DNA from 4 places in the Streptomyces sp. E11-3 genome. Region 3 is predicted to be linked to each of the others. Evidence: riboswitches for the same ligand, from Rfam matches in the RefSeq annotation. Region 3 holds a riboswitch; each other region holds the start of a gene.
The links. Region 3 has a riboswitch for cobalamin ahead of U9R90_RS00525 (acyl-CoA thioesterase). Riboswitches for the same ligand answer to the same signal wherever they lie in the genome.
Positions count from the first base shown of each region.

Region 1: it holds a riboswitch for cobalamin, as region 3 does, so the genes downstream of both, U9R90_RS11115 (ribonucleoside-diphosphate reductase subunit alpha) here and U9R90_RS00525 (acyl-CoA thioesterase) in region 3, are expected to answer to the same signal.
Region 2: it holds a riboswitch for cobalamin, as region 3 does, so the genes downstream of both, U9R90_RS23825 (cobalamin biosynthesis protein) here and U9R90_RS00525 (acyl-CoA thioesterase) in region 3, are expected to answer to the same signal.
Region 4: it holds a riboswitch for cobalamin, as region 3 does, so the genes downstream of both, metE (5-methyltetrahydropteroyltriglutamate--homocysteine S-methyltransferase) here and U9R90_RS00525 (acyl-CoA thioesterase) in region 3, are expected to answer to the same signal.

Region 1 covers NZ_JAZGRL010000001.1:2,481,079-2,486,351, reverse strand. Annotated here, with positions in the region: gene U9R90_RS11120 (ribonucleotide-diphosphate reductase subunit beta) at 1-369, opposite strand, end outside; gene U9R90_RS11115 (ribonucleoside-diphosphate reductase subunit alpha) at 429-2,819, opposite strand; cobalamin riboswitch at 2,959-3,100, opposite strand; gene U9R90_RS11110 (GNAT family N-acetyltransferase) at 3,246-3,758, opposite strand; gene U9R90_RS11105 (CstA-like transporter-associated (seleno)protein) at 3,836-4,042, opposite strand; gene U9R90_RS11100 (carbon starvation CstA family protein) at 4,039-5,273, opposite strand, start outside.
Region 2 covers NZ_JAZGRL010000002.1:1,078,886-1,084,158, reverse strand. Annotated here, with positions in the region: gene cobN (cobaltochelatase subunit CobN) at 1-511, opposite strand, end outside; partial or broken gene U9R90_RS23830 (cobyric acid synthase) at 508-2,079, opposite strand; gene U9R90_RS23825 (cobalamin biosynthesis protein) at 2,076-3,044, opposite strand; cobalamin riboswitch at 3,227-3,361, opposite strand; gene U9R90_RS23820 (hypothetical protein) at 3,592-3,813, opposite strand; gene U9R90_RS23815 (anion permease) at 3,852-5,162, opposite strand.
Region 3 covers NZ_JAZGRL010000001.1:127,739-133,011, reverse strand. Annotated here, with positions in the region: gene aceA (isocitrate lyase) at 1-472, opposite strand, end outside; gene U9R90_RS00530 (short-chain fatty acyl-CoA regulator family protein) at 831-2,237, shown strand; gene U9R90_RS00525 (acyl-CoA thioesterase) at 2,293-2,754, opposite strand; cobalamin riboswitch at 2,898-3,081, opposite strand; partial or broken gene U9R90_RS00520 (IS3 family transposase) at 3,390-4,589, opposite strand; gene U9R90_RS00515 (hypothetical protein) at 4,614-5,000, opposite strand.
Region 4 covers NZ_JAZGRL010000002.1:1,249,369-1,254,641, reverse strand. Annotated here, with positions in the region: gene U9R90_RS24620 (FAD-dependent oxidoreductase) at 1-1,129, shown strand, start outside; gene U9R90_RS24615 (YkvA family protein) at 1,204-1,518, shown strand; cobalamin riboswitch at 1,617-1,845, shown strand; gene metE (5-methyltetrahydropteroyltriglutamate--homocysteine S-methyltransferase) at 1,987-4,323, shown strand; gene U9R90_RS24605 (SAM-dependent methyltransferase) at 4,469-5,273, shown strand, end outside.

The DNA.
Region 1 (5,273 bases), 2.4 Mb from region 3:
GGCCTTCTCGCGGATCGACGGGATGTTCTCGACGGCGGCGAAGGCGGCCGCACGGTCGTCCGGGTCGGGCAGATAGGTGTCCAGCAGCGTCAGATAGAACTGGACGTGCACGGCCTCCTCGAAGAGCTGCCGCGACAGATACAGCCGCGCCTCGGGGGAGTTGATGTGCTTGTAGAGGGTGAGCACCAGGTTGTTCGCCACGATCGAGTCGCCGGTCGCGAAGAAGGCGACCAGGCGGCCGATCATGTGCTGCTCGCCGGGGGAGAGCTTGGCGAGGTCGGTGACGTCGGAGTGGAGGTCGACCTCCTCCACGGTCCAGGTGTTCTTGATGGCGTCCCGGTAGCGCTCGTAGAAGTCCGGGTAGCGCATGGGGCGCAGGGTGAGTTCGAAGCCCGGGTCGAGCAGGTTCTTCTCGGATGCGGGGGTCGTCACTGGCAGGCCTCGCAGGATTCGGGGTTTTCCAGGGAGCAGGCGACCGCGTCGGGTTCGGGCGTCGCCTGTACGGGGATGGGGGCGGCGGCCGGTGCCGACTGGCCGGACGCGGCGCGGGCGATGCGGGTCGCCGGGCGGGAGCGCAGGTAGTACGTCGTCTTCAGGCCCTGCTTCCAGGCGTACGCGTACATCGAGCTGAGCTTGCCGATGGTCGGCGTCTCCAGGAACAGGTTCAGCGACTGCGACTGGTCGAGGTACGGCGTACGGGCCGCGGCCATGTCGATCAGCGCGCGCTGCGGCAGCTCCCACGCGGTGCGGTACAGCGCCCGGACCTCGTCGGGTACCCAATCCAGGCCCTGCACCGAGCCGTTGGCCTCGCGCAGCGCCTCGCGGGTCCGTGCGTCCCAGACGCCGAGCCGCTTGAGGTCCTGCACCAGGTAGGCGTTGACCTGGAGGAACTCGCCGCTGAGGGTCTCGCGCTTGAAGAGGTTGGAGACCTGCGGCTCGATGCACTCGTAGACGCCCGCGATGGAGGCGATGGTCGCGGTCGGCGCGATCGCCAGGAGCAGCGAGTTGCGCATGCCGGTCGTGGCGATGCGCTCGCGCAGTGCGGCCCAGCGCTCGGGCCAGTGCTGCTGTACGCCGTAGTGGTCGGGGTGCAGCACGCCGCGCGCGGTACGGGTCTTCTCCCAGGCCGGGAGAGGGCCGCCTCGCTCGGCGAGGTCGGCGGACGCCTCGTACGCGGCGAGCATGATCCGCTCGGCGATGCGGGTGGAGAGGGCCTTGGCCTCGGGGGAGTCGAAGGGCAGGCGGAGCTGGAAGAAGACGTCCTGCAGGCCCATCGCGCCCAGGCCCACCGGGCGCCACTTGGCGTTGGAGCGCCCGGCCTGCTCGGTCGGGTAGAAGTTGATGTCGACGACCCGGTCCAGGAAGGTCACGGCGGTGCGGACGGTGGCGTCCAGCCGCTCCCAGTCGATGTCGCCCGTCCCGTCGTCCCCCTCGACCACGAACGCGCCCAGGTTCACCGAGCCCAGGTTGCAGACGGCCGTCTCGCCGTCGTCCGTGACCTCCAGGATCTCGGTGCACAGGTTCGACGAGTGGACCGTGTGGCCGGGCTCGGCGGTCTGGTTGGCGGTGCGGTTGGAGGCGTCCTTGAAGGTCATCCAGCCGTTGCCGGTCTGCGCGAGGGTGCGCATCATCCGGCCGTACAGGTCACGCGCCGGGATGGTCTTCTGCGCCAGTCCCTGGGCCTCGGCCTTGCGGTACGCCGCGTCGAACTCGTCGCCCCACAGGTCGACCAGCTCCGGCACATCGGAGGGCGAGAACAGCGACCAGTCGCCGCCCGACTCGACCCGGCGCATGAACTCGTCCGGGATCCAGTGCGCCAGGTTGAGGTTGTGCGTACGCCGCGCCTCCTCACCGGTGTTGTCGCGCAGCTCCAGGAACTCCTCCAGGTCCGCGTGCCAGGTCTCCAGGTAGACACAGGCGGCGCCCTTGCGGCGGCCGCCCTGGTTGACCGCGGCGACCGAGGAGTCGAGGGTGCGCAGGAACGGCACGATGCCGTTGGAGTGGCCGTTGGTGCCGCGGATCAGCGAACCGCGGGAGCGGATACGGGAGTACGGGAGTCCGATGCCGCCCGCGTGCTTGGAGAGCCGCGCCACCTGGTGGTACCGGTCGTAGATCGAGTCGAGCTCGTCCAGCGGCGAGTCCAGCAGGTAGCAGGAGGACATCTGGGGGTGCCGGGTGCCGGAGTTGAACAGGGTCGGCGACGACGGGAGGTAGTCGAGCCTGCTCATCAGGGAGTACAGCGCGGCGACTTCGTCCACGGCCCGGTCGGAGTGGTCCTCGGCGAGGCCTGCGGCCACCCGGAGCATGAAGTGCTGCGGGGTCTCGATGACCTGGCGGGTGACGGGGTGGCGCAGCAGATAGCGGCTGTGCAGCGTCCGCAGTCCGAAGTAGCCGAAGCGGTCGTCGGCGCCGGTGTCGATCAGCGCGTCCAGGCGGGCCGCGTGGGTGCGTACGAATTCGGCCGTACGGTCCGCGATCAGGCCCTCGCGGTGTCCGGTGGCGACCGAGTCGGAGAAGGTGACAACCCCCTGCGAGGCTGCCTCCTTGGCGATGGTGACCGTCAGCAGCCTGGCCGCCAGGCGCGCGTACGCCGGGTCGTCACCGATCAGGCCCGCGGCCGCCTCGGTGGCGAGCGAGCGCAGCTCGGCCTCGTCCGATCCGGCGTGCCGGCCGCGCAGCGCGGCGGCGGCGACCTTGCCCGGGTCGGTGTCGGGGAGGTCGGCGGTGAAGTCGGTCAGGGTCCGCAGCAGTGCGGTGCCCGGGGCGTCTTCGACCCGCTCGGCAACCCTTGAGACAGGATCGGCTGGCGCGATGGTCACGGTGGAGCACTCCCTCGCTCGGCGCGGGGCCCGCGGGGAGCGGCGGGGGAGACGGGCGCGGGCACCCGTGCCGGGCCACCGCGCTCCGCGTCCACCAGCCCATTCCACGAGGCCCGGACGTATCGGCACCCGGACCGGACGGTACGAGTGCGCTGTCGGCAGGACCTCGGACTGAGCGGGTACGCAAAAGCGCACCAGTACACCGTTGCGGGACAGTTCCGGATTTGCACCGGATTCCCCTGCGGCGACAGCGAGCACGAGCATACATGTGGGGTTCGTTGGTTGCGGGACCCCCCACATATTGTGTCGCGGTGTCCCTGCGTAGGGTGGGGCGCGCTAGGCCACGGGCCGCGGTGTCACGGGTTGCCGAGCCACGCCACGGGCCGCGGTGTCACGGGTTGCCGAGCCACGCCACGGGCCGTCGCGCTACCAGGCCAGCGCGTAGGTGAGGAGGCTGACCAGGTCGGGTACGGGCTCCCAGTCGCGGTCCGGTGTCCGTACGAAGCCAAGCCGTTCGTAGATCCGGTGTGCCGAGTGCATCGAGGCCTGAGTGGACAGCACGACGCCGGTGCACTCCGCGGCCCGCGCCCGCTCCAGGCAGGCCCGCACCAACGCCTCGCCCACACCCCGGCCGCGCGCGGCCGGGTCCACGGCGAGCATCCGGAACTCGGCCTCGCCGGTCCTGGCTATCTCCGCCAGGGGAGTCCCGGCCACCGCGAAGGTCACCCCGCCGAGCGGCGCCGCGCCCGTCGGCCCGCCGCTGTCCACGGCGACGAGTACCTCGGCCTTCGCCGCGCGCGAGGCCACGTCGCGCAGCGTGTGCAGATACGGGTCCTCGGCGCCGAAGTCCAGGTGGCCGTCCTGGAGATAGGCCTGTGCGGTGAGCTCGCCCAGTGCTTCGTACTCCTCGGCCCGTGCCGGTCTGATCTGGAAGTCCATGATTCGCAGTGTGCCGTACGGCGCTGACAGCGGGCCGCGGTTTTCCCCAGGGAAACCGGCGGCCCGCTGTCATGGGGTCAGCAGCAGCGGAAGCCCTCGCGGGGATCGCGCCCGTGCCCGTCGGTGCGCCGCCGCTCGAACTCGCCGCGGCACAGCACCGGGGCGTCCGGATGCTCGTGGCGGGCCCGCTCGACATAGCGGTCGTAGGCGTTCTCGCCGGTGAACTCGCGTACGTACCACCACAGTCGGGCCAGTGCCCCGCGTGGCGCGGCGGTCGCGCTCACCGGACCGGCTCCGGCTCGTCGGGGCGCTGCTCGGGGATGCCGCCGCCGGGGCCCAGGCCCGCGGCCGCGAGTTGGGCCTTCTCCTCCGGCGTCGCGATCAGTTCGTCCGGGGCGATGATCTGGGACTCCTCGTACGGGGCCTCCTTGAGCTCCGCCGACTGCGGGTTCCGTATGGCCTTCACACAGACCCGTACGGCGTCGGCGATCACGACGACGATCAGCAGTGCGAACACCGCCGAAAGGGTGCCCTGGACCGTGGTGTTGGTGACGATCGTCTCCAGGTCCGCGAGTTCCTTGCCGCTGAAGTCCCCGGAGTCGATCTTGTCCTGGGTCGCGGAGCGCAGGCTGAAGAAGCCGACGCGCGGGTCGTCCGAGAACACCTTCTGCCAGCTGGCGGTGAGGGTGACGACGGCGTCCCAGGCGAGCGGGACACCCGTCACCCAGGCCCACTTGAGCCGCCCGGACTTGATCAGCATGACCGTGCAGACCGTGAGGGCGACCGCGGCGAGCAGCTGGTTGGAGATACCGAAGATCGGGAAGAGCTGGTTGATCCCGCCGAGCGGGTCATGGACGCCGACCCAGAGGAAGTAGCCCCAGGCCAGCACCACCAGGGCGCTGGTGAGATAGACGCCGGGCAGCCAGCCCACATCGCGGAACTTCCCGAGTACGGGTTCGGTCCTGCCCAGCGCCCTGCCCAGGCCCCGGGGCATCCAGGATGCCTGCCGCGCCTTGCCGACCAACGGCTGGGTGTTGCCGATGACTTCCTGGAGCATGAAGCGGCCGACGCGGGTGCCGGAGTCGATCGCGGTGAGGATGAACAGCACCTCGAACATGATCGCGAAGTGGTACCAGAACGCCATCATGCCGGAGCCGCCGATGACGCCCGAGAAGATGCTGGCGACGCCCAGCGCGAAGGTGGGTGCGCCACCGGTGCGCGACAGGAGCCCGTCCTCGCCCAGGTGCACGTCCTGGGCGGCCGCGGCCAGGTCGGCGGGCGTGATGGAGAAGCCGAAGCCGGTGATCGTGTCGGAGACGGTCTGCAGATCGGCGCCGATGATGTTCGGCGGGGCGTTCATCGCGAAGTAGAGCCCTGGGTCCAGGACACAGGCCGCGATCATCGCCATCACGGCGACCGAGGACTCCATCAGCATGCCGCCGTAGCCGACCATGCGGACCTGGGTCTCCTTCTGGATCATCTTGGGCGTGGTGCCCGAGGAGATCAGGGCGTGGA
Region 2 (5,273 bases), on a different contig from region 3:
CCACGAAGGCGGTGTTCCCGGACAGCTCGTGCGCCCGGTAGAACAGCACACCCACGGTGGGACGGCCCGCCACGCGCGCGTAGGCGCCGTGCACCCCGAACTCCGGCATCTTCTGCGGCTCGGCGAAGCCCTGACCGGTCAGCAGCACCGTGTCGGACAGGAACCGGGCCAGCTCGACGAAGTTCCCCGCTCCGCCCTCGACGAGATAGCGCAGCGCCTCGGCGACCACACCCGCGGGCACCGACGACTCGGCCATCAGCTCCGCGTCGGGCACCGACTCGCCACCGAGCAGCACGGTCGGGACACCGGACGCCTTGAGCGCGGCGAGCCCGTCCTCCCAGGCGCGCTTGCCACCAAGGAGGCGTACGACGGCGATCTCGGCCCCGTCGAGCAGCGCGGGCAGTTCGGTCGCGACGTCGATCCGGGTCGGGTTGCCGATCCGGTACGGCGCGCCCGACGCGCGGGCCGCCAGCAGATCCGTATCGGCGGTGGACAGAAGCAGGACGGTCATGAAGGTGCCCCCGGGGCGATGAACGGGAGACCGGACGGAGCGCCGGTCTCGATCAGGCTGAGCAGCGCACTGGTGTCCGCGTGTTCTTCGATGAGGTCGCCGAGCCGGTCGAGCTGCTCCTCGCGCAGCGCGGCGAACGAGGTGTCGGGCGCGGGCACGAAACGGCGCCCTGCGGCGGCCGCGACCACGCGCAGGAAGGCGCGCCGGAACCCGTCGCTCTCCAGCGACCCGTGCCAGTGCGTCCCCCACACGGAGCCGACCCGGCAGCCGTCCAGGAAGGACTCGCCGCCCTCCACCCGAGCGGCACCGTGATGGATCTCGTAGCCCTCGACCCGCTCGCCCAGCGCCTGGCCGACCGGCCTGGCGAGGGTCTTCTCACGCGCGAACGTGACCCGGACCGGCAGCAGTCCGAGCCCCTCGACAGCGCCCGCGCGGGACTCGACCTCGTCCTCGATGTGCTCGCCGAGCACCTGGAAGCCGCCGCAGATTCCCAGCACCGGGCGGCCGTCGGCAGCCCTGCGCGCCAGCGCGTCCGCGAGACCGCGCTCCCTGAGCCACTCCAGGGCGCGCACCGTGCCCCGCGTGCCCGGCACCACGACCAGATCGGCGTCATGCAGCTCGTCGGGCCGGTCCACGAACCGCACCACCACGCCGGGTTCGGCGGCCAGCGCGTCCACATCGGTGAAGTTCGACATCAGCGGTACGGCGCACACGGCGACCCGCAGCACCTCGTCGCCGACCGGCGGAGCGACCACCGACTCGCGCACGGCGCCGCGCAGCGAGACCCGCAGCCCGTCCTCCTCGTCGATGCCGAGCCCGTGCGCGAACGGCAGCACACCGTACGTCCGCCGCCCGGTGAGCTGGCGCAGCATCTCCAGGCCCGGTTCGAGCAGGGACACATCGCCGCGGAACTTGTTGACCAGATACCCGGCGACCAGCTCCTGGTCGGTGCCGCTGAGCAGCGCCGTCGTACCGAAGAAGGACGCGAAGACGCCACCGCGGTCGATGTCCCCGACCACCACCACCGGGAACCGGGCCGCCCGCGCGATCCCCATGTTCACGATGTCGGTACGCCGCAGATTGATCTCGGCGGGACTGCCCGCGCCCTCACAGATCACCGCGTCGTACGAGCTCCGCAGCTCCTCCAGGCACTCCACCACCGTGCCGAGCAGGGCTTCCTGACGGCCCCCGTGCAGCCCTCACCCGGGGGACGACCCCCCAGACCCCCCGAAGAACCCGCGCGCGCTCATCTCGCCCACCGGCTTGCCCATCAGGACGACCTGGCTGGAGCGGTCGCTGCCGGGCTTGAGCAGCACCGGGTTCATCAGCGCGGTGGGCTCGACACGGGCGGCCTGTGCCTGCATCGCCTGGGCGCGGCCGATCTCGGCGCCCTCGCGTGTGACGAACGAGTTCAGCGACATGTTCTGCGCCTTGAAGGGCGCGACGGACACGCCCTTGCGCGCCAGCCAGCGGCAGATGCCCGCGGTGACCACGCTCTTCCCGGCGTCCGACGTGGTCCCGGCGACCAGCAGCCCGCCCCCACGACCTGTCCGCGGTGTCGGCGTCACGATGCCCCTCCCCGTCGTCGCGTACGGCGGCGCAGCGCCGCCGCCCCGAGCCGCCCGGCTACGGACGCGCCCAGCGCCAGCGCGCCGACCCGCCGCGACAGCCGTACGGCCCGCTCGATGTCCCCGACCTCGATCGTCCGGCCCTCGGTGTTGAGTACCGGTCGGTGCTCGACCCGTCCGCCGTAGGACAGTGTTCCGCCGAGCCGCACGCCCAGCGCCCCGGCGAACGAGGCCTCCACCGGGCCCGCGTTGGGGCTCGGGTGCTTGCTCGCGTCGGCCCGCCAGGCGCGCAGCGCGCCGCGCGGGTCGCCGCCCGCGACGACTCCGAGGGCGGCGGTCAGGCGGGCACCCGGCCATCCGGCCACGTCGTCGAGGCGGGCCGAAGCCCACCCGTAGCGCCGGTACTTCGCCGACTTGTGGCCCACCATCGCGTCCAGGGTGTTCACGGCCCGGAATCCGACCAGGCCAGGCACGCCGCCGACGGCACCCCACACCAGCGCGCCGACCACGGCGTCCGAGGTGTTCTCGGCGACCGACTCGACGACGGCCCGCGCGATACCGGGACCGTCCAGCGCCTGCGGATCGCGCCCGCACAGGTGCGGCAGCCGCTCCCGGGCGACGTCGAGGTCCCCGGCCTCCAGCGCGGAGCCGACGGCCCGCGCCTCACGCCCCAAGGACGTACCGCCCAGGACGGCCCACGTCGTGGCGGCGGTCAGCGCGACAGAAGCGGCGGGGGAGTGGCGCAGGGCGCGCGAAGCCAGCGCGGCGGCGCCCAGGGCACCACCAGCGCACACCGTGGTGTGCAGGGCACCCCAGCCGCGGTGGTCACGCCACAGCAGGCGCTCGACGGAGCCCGCCGCACGGCCGAACGCGGCGACCGGATGGCCGCGGCGCGGATCGCCGAGCAGCAGATCGCCGAGCAGGCCCGCGGTGGCGCCGTACGCGAGAACACGATCGGCACGCACGGGGTCAGCCGGCCGATACGCCTCGAAGGACCTCTGGAGTGCGGTGAGTACCCCACGCACGGGTACTCAACAGGCTGGTACTCAACAGACTGGTACTCAACAAGATGTGTGACGGGCAGCCCGGCATCGCGCTTTGTCCTCACTCAGGGTCCGCGCCCTGGTTCGACGGAAAACGGCGACGTGAGTCTCCTGGCTCCCGGATACGCGCAGCTCCCCCGGCCTTCCAATCCGCAGCCGCGGACCGTGACTTCCGGTGTTGGGGGAGAGCTCCCCGGTGACAGTGGCGGGACCGCGCCGGATTCGCACCGGCTTCCTCTCCTGCCGCCGTATATGGCTCCGGCAGTCCACCACGGTCCCCGAACGCCCGTCAACTCGTCGTTGACCTGCACAGGGACTGTGTTACGAGGACCACTTCGAGGTGGCCTCGCGGGGTCGCGCCGAAGCATTGAGGGAGCGCACGGAAGCGGCGCCCGGCGACCGTGGTGAAGGTCGCGAGGCGCCGCTCGCGGAGTGCGCTGCCCCCGTCAGGAGGCGATCATGGTTCCCGTCAGGAAACGATCATGAAGATGCCGTACGCCACCGCCGCGGTGCAGGCGGCGAAGCAGGCGTACGCGCCTGTACGTGCCAGGGTCGCGGAGCCGCCCTGCTCGGCGGCCTCCTCCTGCTTGGAGAGGCCGATCATGCCCAGGGTGAAGAGGGCCACCAGGCCGACGGTCGCCACGAGGCTGACGCCGAAGACGGAGCCGAGGGCTTCCCAGTCGATGTCCATGCTGCTGTTTCCTTAACTCGGGCTCGAAGCCGTGCTCATCAGACCCGGGCGGGTCGCGTGTCGGCGTCCGACGCCGCCGCGGCCTGGGCCGGGATGGTGGTCAGGGCCTCGTCGGCCGTCTCTGCGGCCGCCTCCGCGGCTTCGGCCGCGGCGGTCGGCGGCGGGACGACCGCCGCGATCGCGTTGGTCACGACACCCGCGGGCTCGGCCTCGCCCGAGGCGGAAGCGGAGGCGGCGGGGGCGTTCTCGTCGACCTCGTTGACGTTGGTGTGGTCGATGACCTGGCGGCGCGAGATAAACCAGATCGCGGCACAGGAACCGATCAGGAAGGCGACGACGACGGCGACGCCCCAGTCACCCTGCCGGGCGACGAACTCCGCCAGCGCGGCGACCAGACCGGCGGCCGGCAGGGTCAGACCCCAGGCCACGAACATCCGGGTCGCGGTCGACCAGCGGACCACACCGCCCTTGCGGCCGAGGCCCGCGCCCATCACGGCGCCGGAGCAGGAGTGTGTGGTCGACAGCGAGAAGCCGAGGTTCGACGAGGACAGGATGACCACGGCCGCACTGGTCTGGGCGGCGAAGCCCTGCTGCGGCTGGAGGTCGGTGAGGCCCTTGCCCATGGTGCGGATGATGCGCCAGCCGCCCAGGTAGGTACCGAGCGCGATCGCCATACCGGCGGAGACGATCACCCAGACCGGCGGGTTGGAGCCGGGCGCGAGAGCGCCGCCAGCGACCAGCGCCAGGGTGATGATGCCCATCGTCTTCTGGGCGTCGTTGGTGCCGTGCGCCAGCGAGACCAGGCCGGCGGAGGCGATCTGGCCGCCGCGGTAGCCCTTCGCCGAGGTCTTCGCGCTGACGTTCTTGCCGAGCTTGTACGTCAGCCGGGCGCCGATCATCGCGGCGATACCGGCGACCAGCGGGGCGGCGACGGCCGGGATCAGCACCTTGGTGACGACGACCCCGCCGTTGACACCGCTGATGCCGATGGACGCGATGGTGGCGCCGATCAGACCGCCCATGAGGGCGTGCGAGGAGCTGGAGGGCAGGCCGACCAGCCAGGTCACCAGGTTCCAGAGGATGGCACCGACGAGTGCCGCGAGGATCACCTCAGGTTGGATGCCGTCCTCCTGCACCAGCCCCTTGGAGATCGTCTTGGCGACCTCCACGGACAGGAAGGCTCCGACCAGGTTCAGCACGGCGGACATGGCCACCGCGGCTTTGGGCTTCATCGCGCCGGTCGAGATGGTCGTCGCCATCGCGTTGGCGGTGTCGTGGAAACCGTTCGTGAAATCGAACACGAGAGCTGTCACGATCACGATCGCTAGCAGCAGCGTGATGTGTTCCATTTACCCAGGCAATCGCTTGATGTCATTGGCTTGTGGAACGTAGGCAACCTGAGTGAACGGAAGGTGAACTGGGGTGGGCGCCACGGTTTACCTGAGCGGCGTGCGGCCGTT
Region 3 (5,273 bases):
CGAAGCCGGCCTCGGCGTCGGCGACGATCGGTGCCAGCCAGTCCATGGTGTCCGATCCGCCCTCGGCGGTGGCGATCTGGTCGGCACGCAGCAGCGCGTTGTTGATCCGCCGAACCACCTGCGGCACCGAGTTGACCGGGTACAGGCTCTGGTCCGGGTAGGTGTGGCCCGCCTGGTTGGCGTCGGCGGCCACCTGCCAGCCGGACAGGTAGATGGCCTGCAGCCCGGCCTTAACCTGCTGCACGGCCTGACCGCCGGTCAGCGCGCCCAGCGCGTGGATGTAGTCCTGCTCGTGCAACTGGCGCCACAGGCGTTCGGCGCCGCGCCGGGCCAGGGTGTGCTCCTCGCGGACGCTGCCGGAAAGCCGCACGACGTCCTTGGCCGTATACGTGCGCTCGACGCCCTTCCAACGGGGGGCCGTGGCCCACCGCTGCGCCAGCTCCTGTGCCGCCTGTGTCCCTGCCTGCGCCATGACCGTCTCCTGAGGGGATCGAAGCCGAAGATCTTCTGTGAAGAATGCGAAGGCGCTATCCCTTCGCTGGGTGCGCGGCCCGCCATGCCCCCACTCGTGAGCGAAATTGAGCAATGTCGACGAGTCGCCGGAGGGAATCGCCGGGATCGCCGACGTCAGGGCAGGAATCGTGCCCGGAGTTCCGCTCCGGTCGCCGGGATTCGGCGGGCCGCACGACGACTCTGGCAGTGACACTGAGTGCCATCAAGCTTGGCGCTCTGCCAACTTCTGTGAATCTTCCACCGCTTCTTTGCCAAGATTGCGAAGGTCTCTACGGGGTGCCGTTCGCATAGAGTGTGGGCGGCGAAAGGGGCAAGGGATGAGTAAGACCTACGCGGGGACGCGGCTGCGGCGGCTGCGCGAGGACCGGCGCATGAGCCAGGCCGAGCTGGCCCGTGTCCTGGCGATCTCACCGAGCTATCTGAACCAGATGGAGCACGACTCCCGGCCGCTGACCGTACCGGTCCTGCTGCGGCTGACGGAGGCGTTCGGCGTGGACGCCGCCTTCTTCGCCGAACGCGACACCAGCCGCCTCATGGCCGACCTGCGCGAGGCCCTGGCCGACGAGGTGGCCGCCGGCCGCGTCTGTGCCTCCGACCTGTCGGAACTCGCCTCCCGACTGCCCACCGTCGGGGATGTGCTGCTGCGGCTGAGCCGAAGCAACCAGGAGCTGGGCGAGCGGCTCGCCGAGGCGGCCGACGGCCGCGCCGCGACCGCCGGCACGGCTGCGCCCCGCACGCCGCACGAGGAGATCCGCGAGTTCTTCTACCGCCGACAGAACTACCTGCACGACGCCGACACCGCCGCCGAGGAACTGGCGTCCGCCGTCGGGATCCGGCCCGGCGAGGTCCTGCGGGCCCTGACCGCCCGACTCGCCGACCGGCATGGCGTACGCGTCACGGCCGACGGGGACAGTCCGCACCACTACGACCCGCATGCCCGCACCCTGCACCTTTCACCGCGCCTGCGCCCAGGCCAGCAAGCCTTCCGCATGGCCACTCAGCTGGCCCTGGTGGAGTACGGCGACGAACTCTCCCGGCACGCCTCCGAGGACTACCAAGAGGGCTCCACCACCTGGAAGCTGGCCAGGATCGGTGTCGCCAACTACTTCGCCGCCGCGTTGATCCTCCCCTACCGCGACTTCCACACCGCCGCTGAGGAGGTGCGCTACGACATCGAGCGCCTCACCGACCGCTTCGGCCTCGGCTACGAGACCGTCTGCCACCGCCTGAGCACCCTCCAGCGGCCCCGCCTGCGCGGGGTGCCCTTCTCCTTCGTCCGCGTCGACCGTGCGGGCAACATGTCCAAGCGCCAGTCGGCGACCGGGTTCCACTTCTCCCGGGCCGGCGGGACCTGCCCGCTGTGGAACGTCTACGAAGCCTTTGCCGCCCCCGGCCGCATCCATGTTCAGATCGCTGCCATGCCCGACGGACGGCGGTACCTGTGGACCGCCCGCGCCGTCACCCGCAGCCGCGGCGGCTGGGGCGAGCCCGGCAAGAACTTCGCCATCGGGCTCGGCTGCGAGATCCGGCACGCCTCACGGCTCGTCTACTCCGACGGACTCGATCTGGACAACGCCTCTGCCGCCACCCCGATCGGCATGGGCTGCCGCGTCTGCGAACGCCTTGACTGCCCGCAGCGCGCCGTGCCGCCGCTCGGTCAGCGGCTCGCCATCGACGAGAACAGCAGCACGTTCGTGCCTTATCCCGTCGCACCCGCGCCCTGAACCGGCAGCGGGTGTGCGGCGGGCGCGCTTGTTGCTGGAGTGCCCCCGCCTCGTCTCACGCCCGCCCTGTTGGGCCGCGGCGTGTGCTTTCGGCTTCCCTCGTGCCGAGGGCCGGGACCGGGCGTGGTCGGCTCTCGGCGTCGATGGCGACGAATGTCAGCTGAGCGGTGGCGACGTTGGTGGCGGGTCCGGAGGCGTTCCACCGCTCGGCGGTGACGCGGACGCCGACGTCCATCGAGGTACGTCCGGCCCGCTCCAGCTCCGCGTGCACGGTGAGCAGATCACCGGCCCTCACCGGGGCGAGGAAGGTCATGCGGTTGACCGAGACGGTCACCGACGGGCCGTCCGCGTGGCGTCCGGCGGCGGCTGCCGCGGCGTCGTCGATCAGTTTCATGATGATGCCGCCGTGGATGGTGCCGTAGAGGTTGGTGTCGTGCTCGCTCATGATGTGGGCGAGGGTCACGCACGAGTCAGCCGGGGCCTTGTGGGCGGGGCCTACGGGCAGTCGAGTGTCCATGGTCACGGAACTCTCCTTCGCGAGTTCTCGACGACCTCGATGGCCGGATGCACGCGAAGGACGGGGCGGTCCACATCGCCCCTGCCGCCGCCGACCCGCCCTCGATGTCCGGTGTGGCCGCACCCATGGTGGGGCGCGGGCAGTGGCAGGTCTTCGGACTCACGGGCGCACCTGACCTTCGTCAGGCGCCTACTGGCCGTCGCTTCCCAAAAGCCTGAGCTTCCAGTGCGAATGACGGCGGTCGTTCCCGCTCACCGCTGCGGGGCAGTCCCGGACTCCCACCGGGTTCCCTCTTACGACGCTCCGCCTGGCGGGCGGGGCGAACCAGCCGCACCGGCAGCGTACGACAGTACGCGTGCGGGCTTAGAGGCTGTTGCCATTCCGAGTCTGATGACTGCGTTTTCGCTGGTCAGGGGTAGGGGTGGCGTCTGGGTGGGAGTGATGTCTCGTCGTTTCGTCGCTCCTATGGAGGTTACGGATGCTGTCGGTGGCCGGACTGCTGGAACAGCACGAGCTCGTACGGCCGCACTTACCCGATCAGTCTGGAGACCATGGTCCTCGTGTCGATTATTCGTACAGTTGAGACACGTCCATCGCTATGACGGGACTGCTGCGTGATCAGGTGACAGCGGGTTTTATGCAGCGTGTGCTGCGGGTGGGGTCATGATGGTCTCGTACTCGATGGGGGTCAATCGGGCCAGGCGTCTCTGGCGTCGGCGGCGGTGGTAGGTGCGTTCGATCCAGGTCACGATCGCGATCCGCAATTCCTGTCGGGTGGCCCAGACTTGGCGGTCCAGGACGTTCCTCTGCAGCAGCGCGAAGAAGCTCTCCATGGCCGCGTTGTCGCCTGCCGCACCGACCCGGCCCATCGAGCCGACCAGGCCGTTCCGGGCGAGAACGGACACGAATTTTCGGGACCGAAATTGCGATCCGCGGTCCGAATGCACAATGCAACCTTCCACATGGCCGCGGCGGGCGACGGCGGACTGCAGCGCCATCACCGCGAGGTGGGACTTCATCCTCGAGTCGATGGAATAGCCCACGATCCGACCCGAGAACACGTCCTTGACCGCGCACAGGTAGAGCTTGCCCTCGCCTGTGGAGTGCTCGGTGATGTCGGTCAGCCACAACCGGTTCGGCGCATCGGCGGTGAAGTTCCGCCGCACCTTGTCGTCGTGGACCGGCGGACCGGCCTTGGCGTTCTTGCCACTGCCCTTTCGCTTGCCGAAGGCGCTCCACCAGCCGTTGTCCCGACAGATCCGCCAGGCGGTCCGCTCGGCCATCGTCTCGCCAGGCAGCGCGGGCCTCATCGAGGAGGAAACGGTGGCCGAATTCCGGGTCGTCGCGGTGCGCGTCGAACAACGCGTTGGCCCGGTATGCCTCGGCCAGTTCGGCGTCGGCGACCGGGTGGTTCAGCCACCGGTAGTAAGGCTGGCGGGCCAGATTGAGTACCCGGCACGTCACCGCCACCGGCACCCGCACAGGGGCACCGGGGGCGGCCAGCTCGCGGACGAGCGGGTACATCATTTTGTCGGCAGGTTCGCCTGCGACAGATAGGCCGCGGCCCGCCGCAGCACCTCGTTCTCCTGCTCCAGCATCCGGATCCGCTTACGGGCTTCGGCCAGCTCAGCCGACCCGCCAGCGGCGGAGCCGGCGCTGCTGCCCGAGGTCGACCCTCCGGATTCCTCGGCCTCCGCGCGGCGGATCCACTTCGTCAACGAGACCGGGTGGACACCGAAATCGGCGGCTACTTGCTCCAGGGTGACGCCGGGCTCGCGGTTGCGCGCGACCCGCACGACGTCCTCGCGGAACTCCTTGGGATACGGCTTGGGCATTGCGACATCCTTCCAGCCCGCCTCTCAGCGAGCCAGATCAGGTGTCACCCAACTGTGCAGCAGTCCCAACTGCTGCCACCATTGCTGGGGCGCTGGTTTGACCATGTCCTGGATATGGCTCGCGATCGGCTGCGACCAGCCAGGAAAGTCACGCCAGTGAAACGGCAGCTGGGATCCGTGATCTTGGAGGTAGAGCTCGGCAAACTCTGCAGGGAACGGGTTTTTCAGCGGCGGAACCGCGGGGATCTGCAAGTCCGATGCTCCGCCCTCCTCCCACAGCACATCTGCATGCCCAGCCAGTTGCAGGCCAAGGCCCACGATCTGAGCTGCCTGCGACCAGGCGGCGATCTCCTCGTCCTGTTCGAAGGCTTCTGCCCCAGGCAGGGGACTCTCGATCACTGGATCCGACACGGCCAATCCCCAATCCAGATGGGTGAAGCGGGCTCGTGAAGATCACATCAGGCGCTGCTCGGGCCCGTAGGCCGACTCGCGCAGTAACGGCTGATCTCACTCCATCAGCACACTCCGGGGCTCAGGTCTGGCTCGGAGTAGATGCCCTCCGCGTCTATCCGACACGGGAACGAGCAATAACCGACGTTACGGCACCACACGAACCCAAGAACTGAACACCGCGCAACCACCGGTACTAGCCCGCGTTCCAGCCGAAGGGTCCTCGGAAATCCT
Region 4 (5,273 bases), on a different contig from region 3:
GATGCGCCGCTGGTCCGAGATGCAGTACGTGATCGCCTGCTCCCGCGACCTGCTGGACTGGGTGGTCAGGGAGCAGGTGCTGCCCCTGCCCTCGGTCACCGTCCTCGAACGCACCGACTTCCTGGGCCTGGTGGGCGGCCCCGACCGGGTCACCGGCGCCCGCGTACGCACCCCAGAGGACGGCGAGCAGATCCTGCACGCCGACCTGGTCATCGACGCGAGCGGCCGCGGCTCGCAGGCTCCGGCATGGCTGGAGGCCCTGGGCGTGGGCCCCATCGAGGAGGCCGAGGTCGACTCCGGCCTCGTCTACGCGAGTCGCGTCTACCGAGCCCCGGAAGGCACCGAGGACTTCCCCATCGTCAACGTCCAGTCCGACCCGCGCGTCCCGGTCCCAGGGCAGACCGCGACGATCGTCCCGGTCGAGGGCGCCCGCTGGCTGGTCACCCTCTCCGGCACCCGAGGCGGCGAACCCACCCGTGACCCGGCCGGGTTCGAGCCCTTCGCCCGCTCCGTGCGGCACCCGGTCGTCGGCGAACTGATCTCGCAGACCACACCGTTGACCGACGAGGTGACCCTCTCCCGCAGCACGGTGAACCGGCGCCGCTACTTCGAGAAGGCCAGGCACTGGCCGGAGGGCTTCATCGCGGTGGGCGACGCGGTGGCCACATACAACCCGGTCTACGGACAGGGCATGTCCGTGGCAGCTCAGGGCATCACCGCCCTGCGCGACCAGCTCGCGTCCGGGCCGTCGGCGTACGATCGGCTGCGCGCTCCGGGTCTGGCCCGCCATGTGCAGCGGGCCATCGGCCGCAGAGCCGCCTTCGCCTGGGAACTGGCGACGTCGCAGGACATCCTCTACCCCGGCGCCAAGGGCAAGCAGCCCCCGGCCGCCGCGAAGCTCCTGAATCGATATGTCGACCGCTTCATGGAGACCGCAACCGACCGCGCCGTGGTCGCCCAGGCCCTCTTCGACGTGATGACCATGTCGGCGCCGCCGACCGCCTGGGTACACCCGGACATCGCCGTCGCGGTGATGCGAGGACGCGGCAAGCCCCCGCTCCAGGGCCCGCCCCTGACCGCCGACGAGCTCAAGGCCGCCGCCTCAGGACCGCCTGCCTCCGGGCTCTGACCGGCCTACGCCGATCGGGTTCCGGGCCCGCCTCCCCGGGGATGCGGGCCCCGGCAACGGGAATGAGAAGGGGGATGAGTACCGAACTGAAAGTCATCGCGGCGGTCGTGGGCCTCATCCTGCTCACCACCGTCGTGCTGGTGATCGTCCTCCTGGTCCGTCTCGTACGGGCCCGCAAGCTGCTGCGCGACGCGGGCGTCCCGCTGGAGAACAAGCTCGCCTTCTGGGGCGCGCTGCTCTACGTGATCTCCCCGGTGGACCTGCTTCCCGACCCGATCCTCCTCGACGACATCGGGGTGCTGCTGCTGGCCCTGCGCTCCCTGCACAACGCCAAGGACGCCGCGGGAGCCGCCGGGCGCGCGGCGCCGCCGCAGATCGTACGACGGTAGGCGGTGCCGCCTGGCGATGAAGTCGCCGCCCGCGTAGGTGTCTTGGAGCGCACTCCCACGCAAGCCGGCAGCGGTACGGGTACGCTGGCGGACGCAGCTGGTTCGCCCCGTCCGCCAGGCGGGATGCGTCGCAAGAGGGAACCCGGTGGGAATCCGGGACTGCCCCGCAGCGGTGAGTGGGAACGACCGCCGTCACACGCACTGGGTCCGACGAAGGGCCTGGGAAGCGACGGCCAGTAGAAGCCTGCGTGCGCGTCCGTACGACACCGTACGAGTGCTGACGCGACGCGACGACGCAGGCGTGCCCGCGAGTCCGAATACCTGCCACTGCCCGTACCCCGCAGCGGGGTGCGGTCCAACCGGGACCTCGTGGGCGGGTTCGCGGCGGCAGGGCTCCCACCGCGGTGCGGTGCCCTCTCCTTCGCGTACGCGCCGTGAGGTCCGACCGGACTCGCGAAGGAGAGTTCCGTGGATCGACGACCTGCCACCGTGCCGCCCCTGGCCACCGTGTACGGCTACCCGCGCCAAGGCCCGCGCCGCGAGCTGAAGAAGGCCATCGAGGGCTACTGGGCCGGACGGCACACCGCCGAGACCCTGCACACCACCGCCGCCGAACTGCGCCGCGACACCTGGCGCACGCTGACCGAAGCGGGCATCGACGAAGTGCCCACCGGCGACTTCTCGCTGTACGACCACGTCCTGGACACCGCCGTCATGGTCGGCGCGATCCCCGCGCGGCACCGCGCCGCCTGCGACACCGACCGGCTGGACGGCTACTTCGCCATGGCCCGCGGCACCCAGGACGCGCCGCCGCTGGAGATGACCAAGTGGTTCGACACCAACTACCACTACCTGGTCCCTGAGTTGGGCCCCGACACGATTTTCACCGCCGACTCCGCCAAGCAGCTCGCCGAGTTCCGCGAGGCCACCGCGCTCGGGTACACCGCACGCCCGGTCCTGGTCGGCCCCGTCACCTTCCTGCTGCTCGCCAAGCCCGCGGACGGCGCCCCCGCGGACTTCCAGCCGCTGACGCTGCTCGACCGGCTGCTGCCGGTGTACGCCGAAGTCCTGGCCGACCTGCGGGCCGCGGGCGCCGAGTGGGTGCAGCTCGACGAACCCGCCCTGGCGCAGGACCAGCCCCCGGCCGTACTGAGCGCACTGCGCCGCACCTACGGGGACCTCGGCATCCTCGCCGACCGGCCGCGGCTGCTGGTCGCCTCGTACTTCGACCGGCTCGGTGACGCGCTGCCGGTGCTCGCCCAGACCCCCGTCGACGGCCTGGCGATGGACTTCACCGGGCCCGCCGCCGCCAACCTCGACGCGCTGGCCGCGGTCGGCGGGCTGCCCGGCAAGCGGCTCGTCGCGGGCGTCGTCGACGGCCGCAACGTGTGGCTGAGCGACCTGGGCAAGGCCCTCGCGACCCTGGCCACACTGCTCGGTCTCGCCGACCGGGTCGATGTCGCGCCGTCCTGCTCGCTGCTGCACGTACCCCTGGACGCCACGGCCGAACGCGACCTCGACCCGCAGGTCGCCCGCTGGCTCGCCTTCGCCCGGCAGAAGACCGACGAAGTGGCGACCTTGGCCCGCGGCCTGGCCGAGGGCGTCGACGCCATCGCGCCCCAACTCGCCGCGAACCGGGCCGCCCTGGCATCCCGTACCGCCTCCGCCCTCACCCACGACCCCGCCGTACGGGCCCGCTGCACGGCCGTCGCCGACCGTGACACCCGCCGCCCGCAGCCGTACGCGGAACGCGCGGTCGCGCAACAGGCCAGGCTCGGCCTGCCCGACCTGCCCACCACCACCATCGGCTCCTTCCCGCAGACCCCCGAACTGCGCACCGCCCGCGCCGACCTGCGCACCGGCCGCATCGACCAGGCGGCGTACGAGGAGCGGATCGCCGCCGAGATCCGGGACACCGTCACCTTCCAGGAGAAGGCAGGGCTTGACGTCCTCGTACACGGCGAGCCGGAACGCAACGACATGGTGCAGTACTTCGCCGAGCAGCTGACGGGGTATCTCGCCACCCGGCACGGCTGGGTCCAGTCGTACGGCACCCGCTATGTACGCCCGCCGATCCTGGCCGGGGACGTGTCACGGACCGAGCCCATGACCCTCAGGTGGACCGGCTACGCCCAGTCCCTCACCGGACGGCCCGTCAAGGGCATGCTCACCGGCCCGGTGACCATGCTGGCCTGGTCGTTCGTCCGTGACGACCAGCCGCTCGCGGACACCGCACGGCAGGTCGCCCTCGCCCTGCGCGACGAGGTCGGTGACCTGGAGTCGGCGGGCACGGCCGTGATCCAGGTCGACGAACCCGCCCTGCGCGAGACCCTGCCGCTGCGCACCGCCGACCGGTCCGGGTACCTGGCCTGGGCCACCGAGGCGTTCCGCCTGGCCACGTCGGGCGTACGCGCGGACACCCAGATCCACACCCACATGTGCTACGCCGAGTTCGGCGACATCCTCGCCGCCATCGAGGAGTTGGACGCCGACGTCATCAGCCTGGAGGCCGCCCGCTCGGGCATGCGGATCGCCGATGAACTGGCCGCCGCCGGATATCCGCGCGAGGTCGGGCCCGGGGTGTACGACATCCACTCGCCGCGCATCCCCGCCGAGGACGAACTCGCCGACCTGATCGCCCGCGCCGTGCGCGCGGTGCCCGGGCGCCGCCTGTGGATCAACCCGGACTGCGGTCTGAAGACCCGCGGCTGGCAGGAGGTACGCCCCGCGCTGGAACGCATGGCGGAAGCAGCCCGCCGCGCCCGGGGCGACCTCCCCGGTGCCTCCGCCGAGGCGGTCGGCTGACGTTCGCGTAGCGGCAGAGCGGGGGCGCACCTCATGCCGGGTGCGCCCCCGTCCGCGTACGCCTCCGTGCGCGTGCCCCCGTCGGCGTACGCACTGACCTCCGTGCCAAGATGCCTCGCACACACAGGAGTTGGGAAGGAGCCAGATGACCGACGAGGCACAGGGCAACGCCGCCACGCGCGACGCCCGCGACCGTATCGACACCAGCAGGCCGCACACCGCCCGGATATGGAACTACTGGCTGGACGGCAAGGACAACTACCTGGTCGACCGCGAAGCCGGAGACCAGATCCGGCAACTCCACCCCGGCATCGGCGACTACGCCCGCGCCGACCGCCTCTTCCTCGGCCGTTGTGTGCGGTACCTGGCCGGGGAGCTGGGCATGCGGCAGTTCCTGGACATCGGCACCGGACTGCCCAGCGCCGACAACACCCACGAGGTGGCGCAGCGGGTCGCGCCCGAATCCCGGATCGTGTACGTGGACAACGACCCCCTCGTCCTCACCCACGCCCGCGCGCTGCTCACCAGCACCCCCGAGGGCCGGACCGACTACCTCGACGCCGACCTGCGCGATGTCGACGCCATCCTGGAACGCGCCGCGCGGACCCTCGACCTGACCCAGCCCGTCGCGCTCGTCCTGCTGGGCGTGGTGATCTTCATCGACGACGACGCGGAGTCCTACGGTGTCGTACGCCGCCTTCTTGACGCCCTGCCCAGCGGCAGCCACCTGGTGCTCTCGCACACGATCACCAGCCCGGCGATGCCCGACGTGGACCGCGCCGTGGAGTTCTGGAACGAACACGGCACCCCGAAGCTGACCCAGCGCACCCCGGAGCAGATCACCCGCTACTTCGACGGACTGACGTTGCTGCCGCCGGGCGTGGTGTCCTGCTCGCGGTGGCGCGCGGACGGAACCGAGGACGGGGAGCCCGAAGAGGTGGCCATGTTCG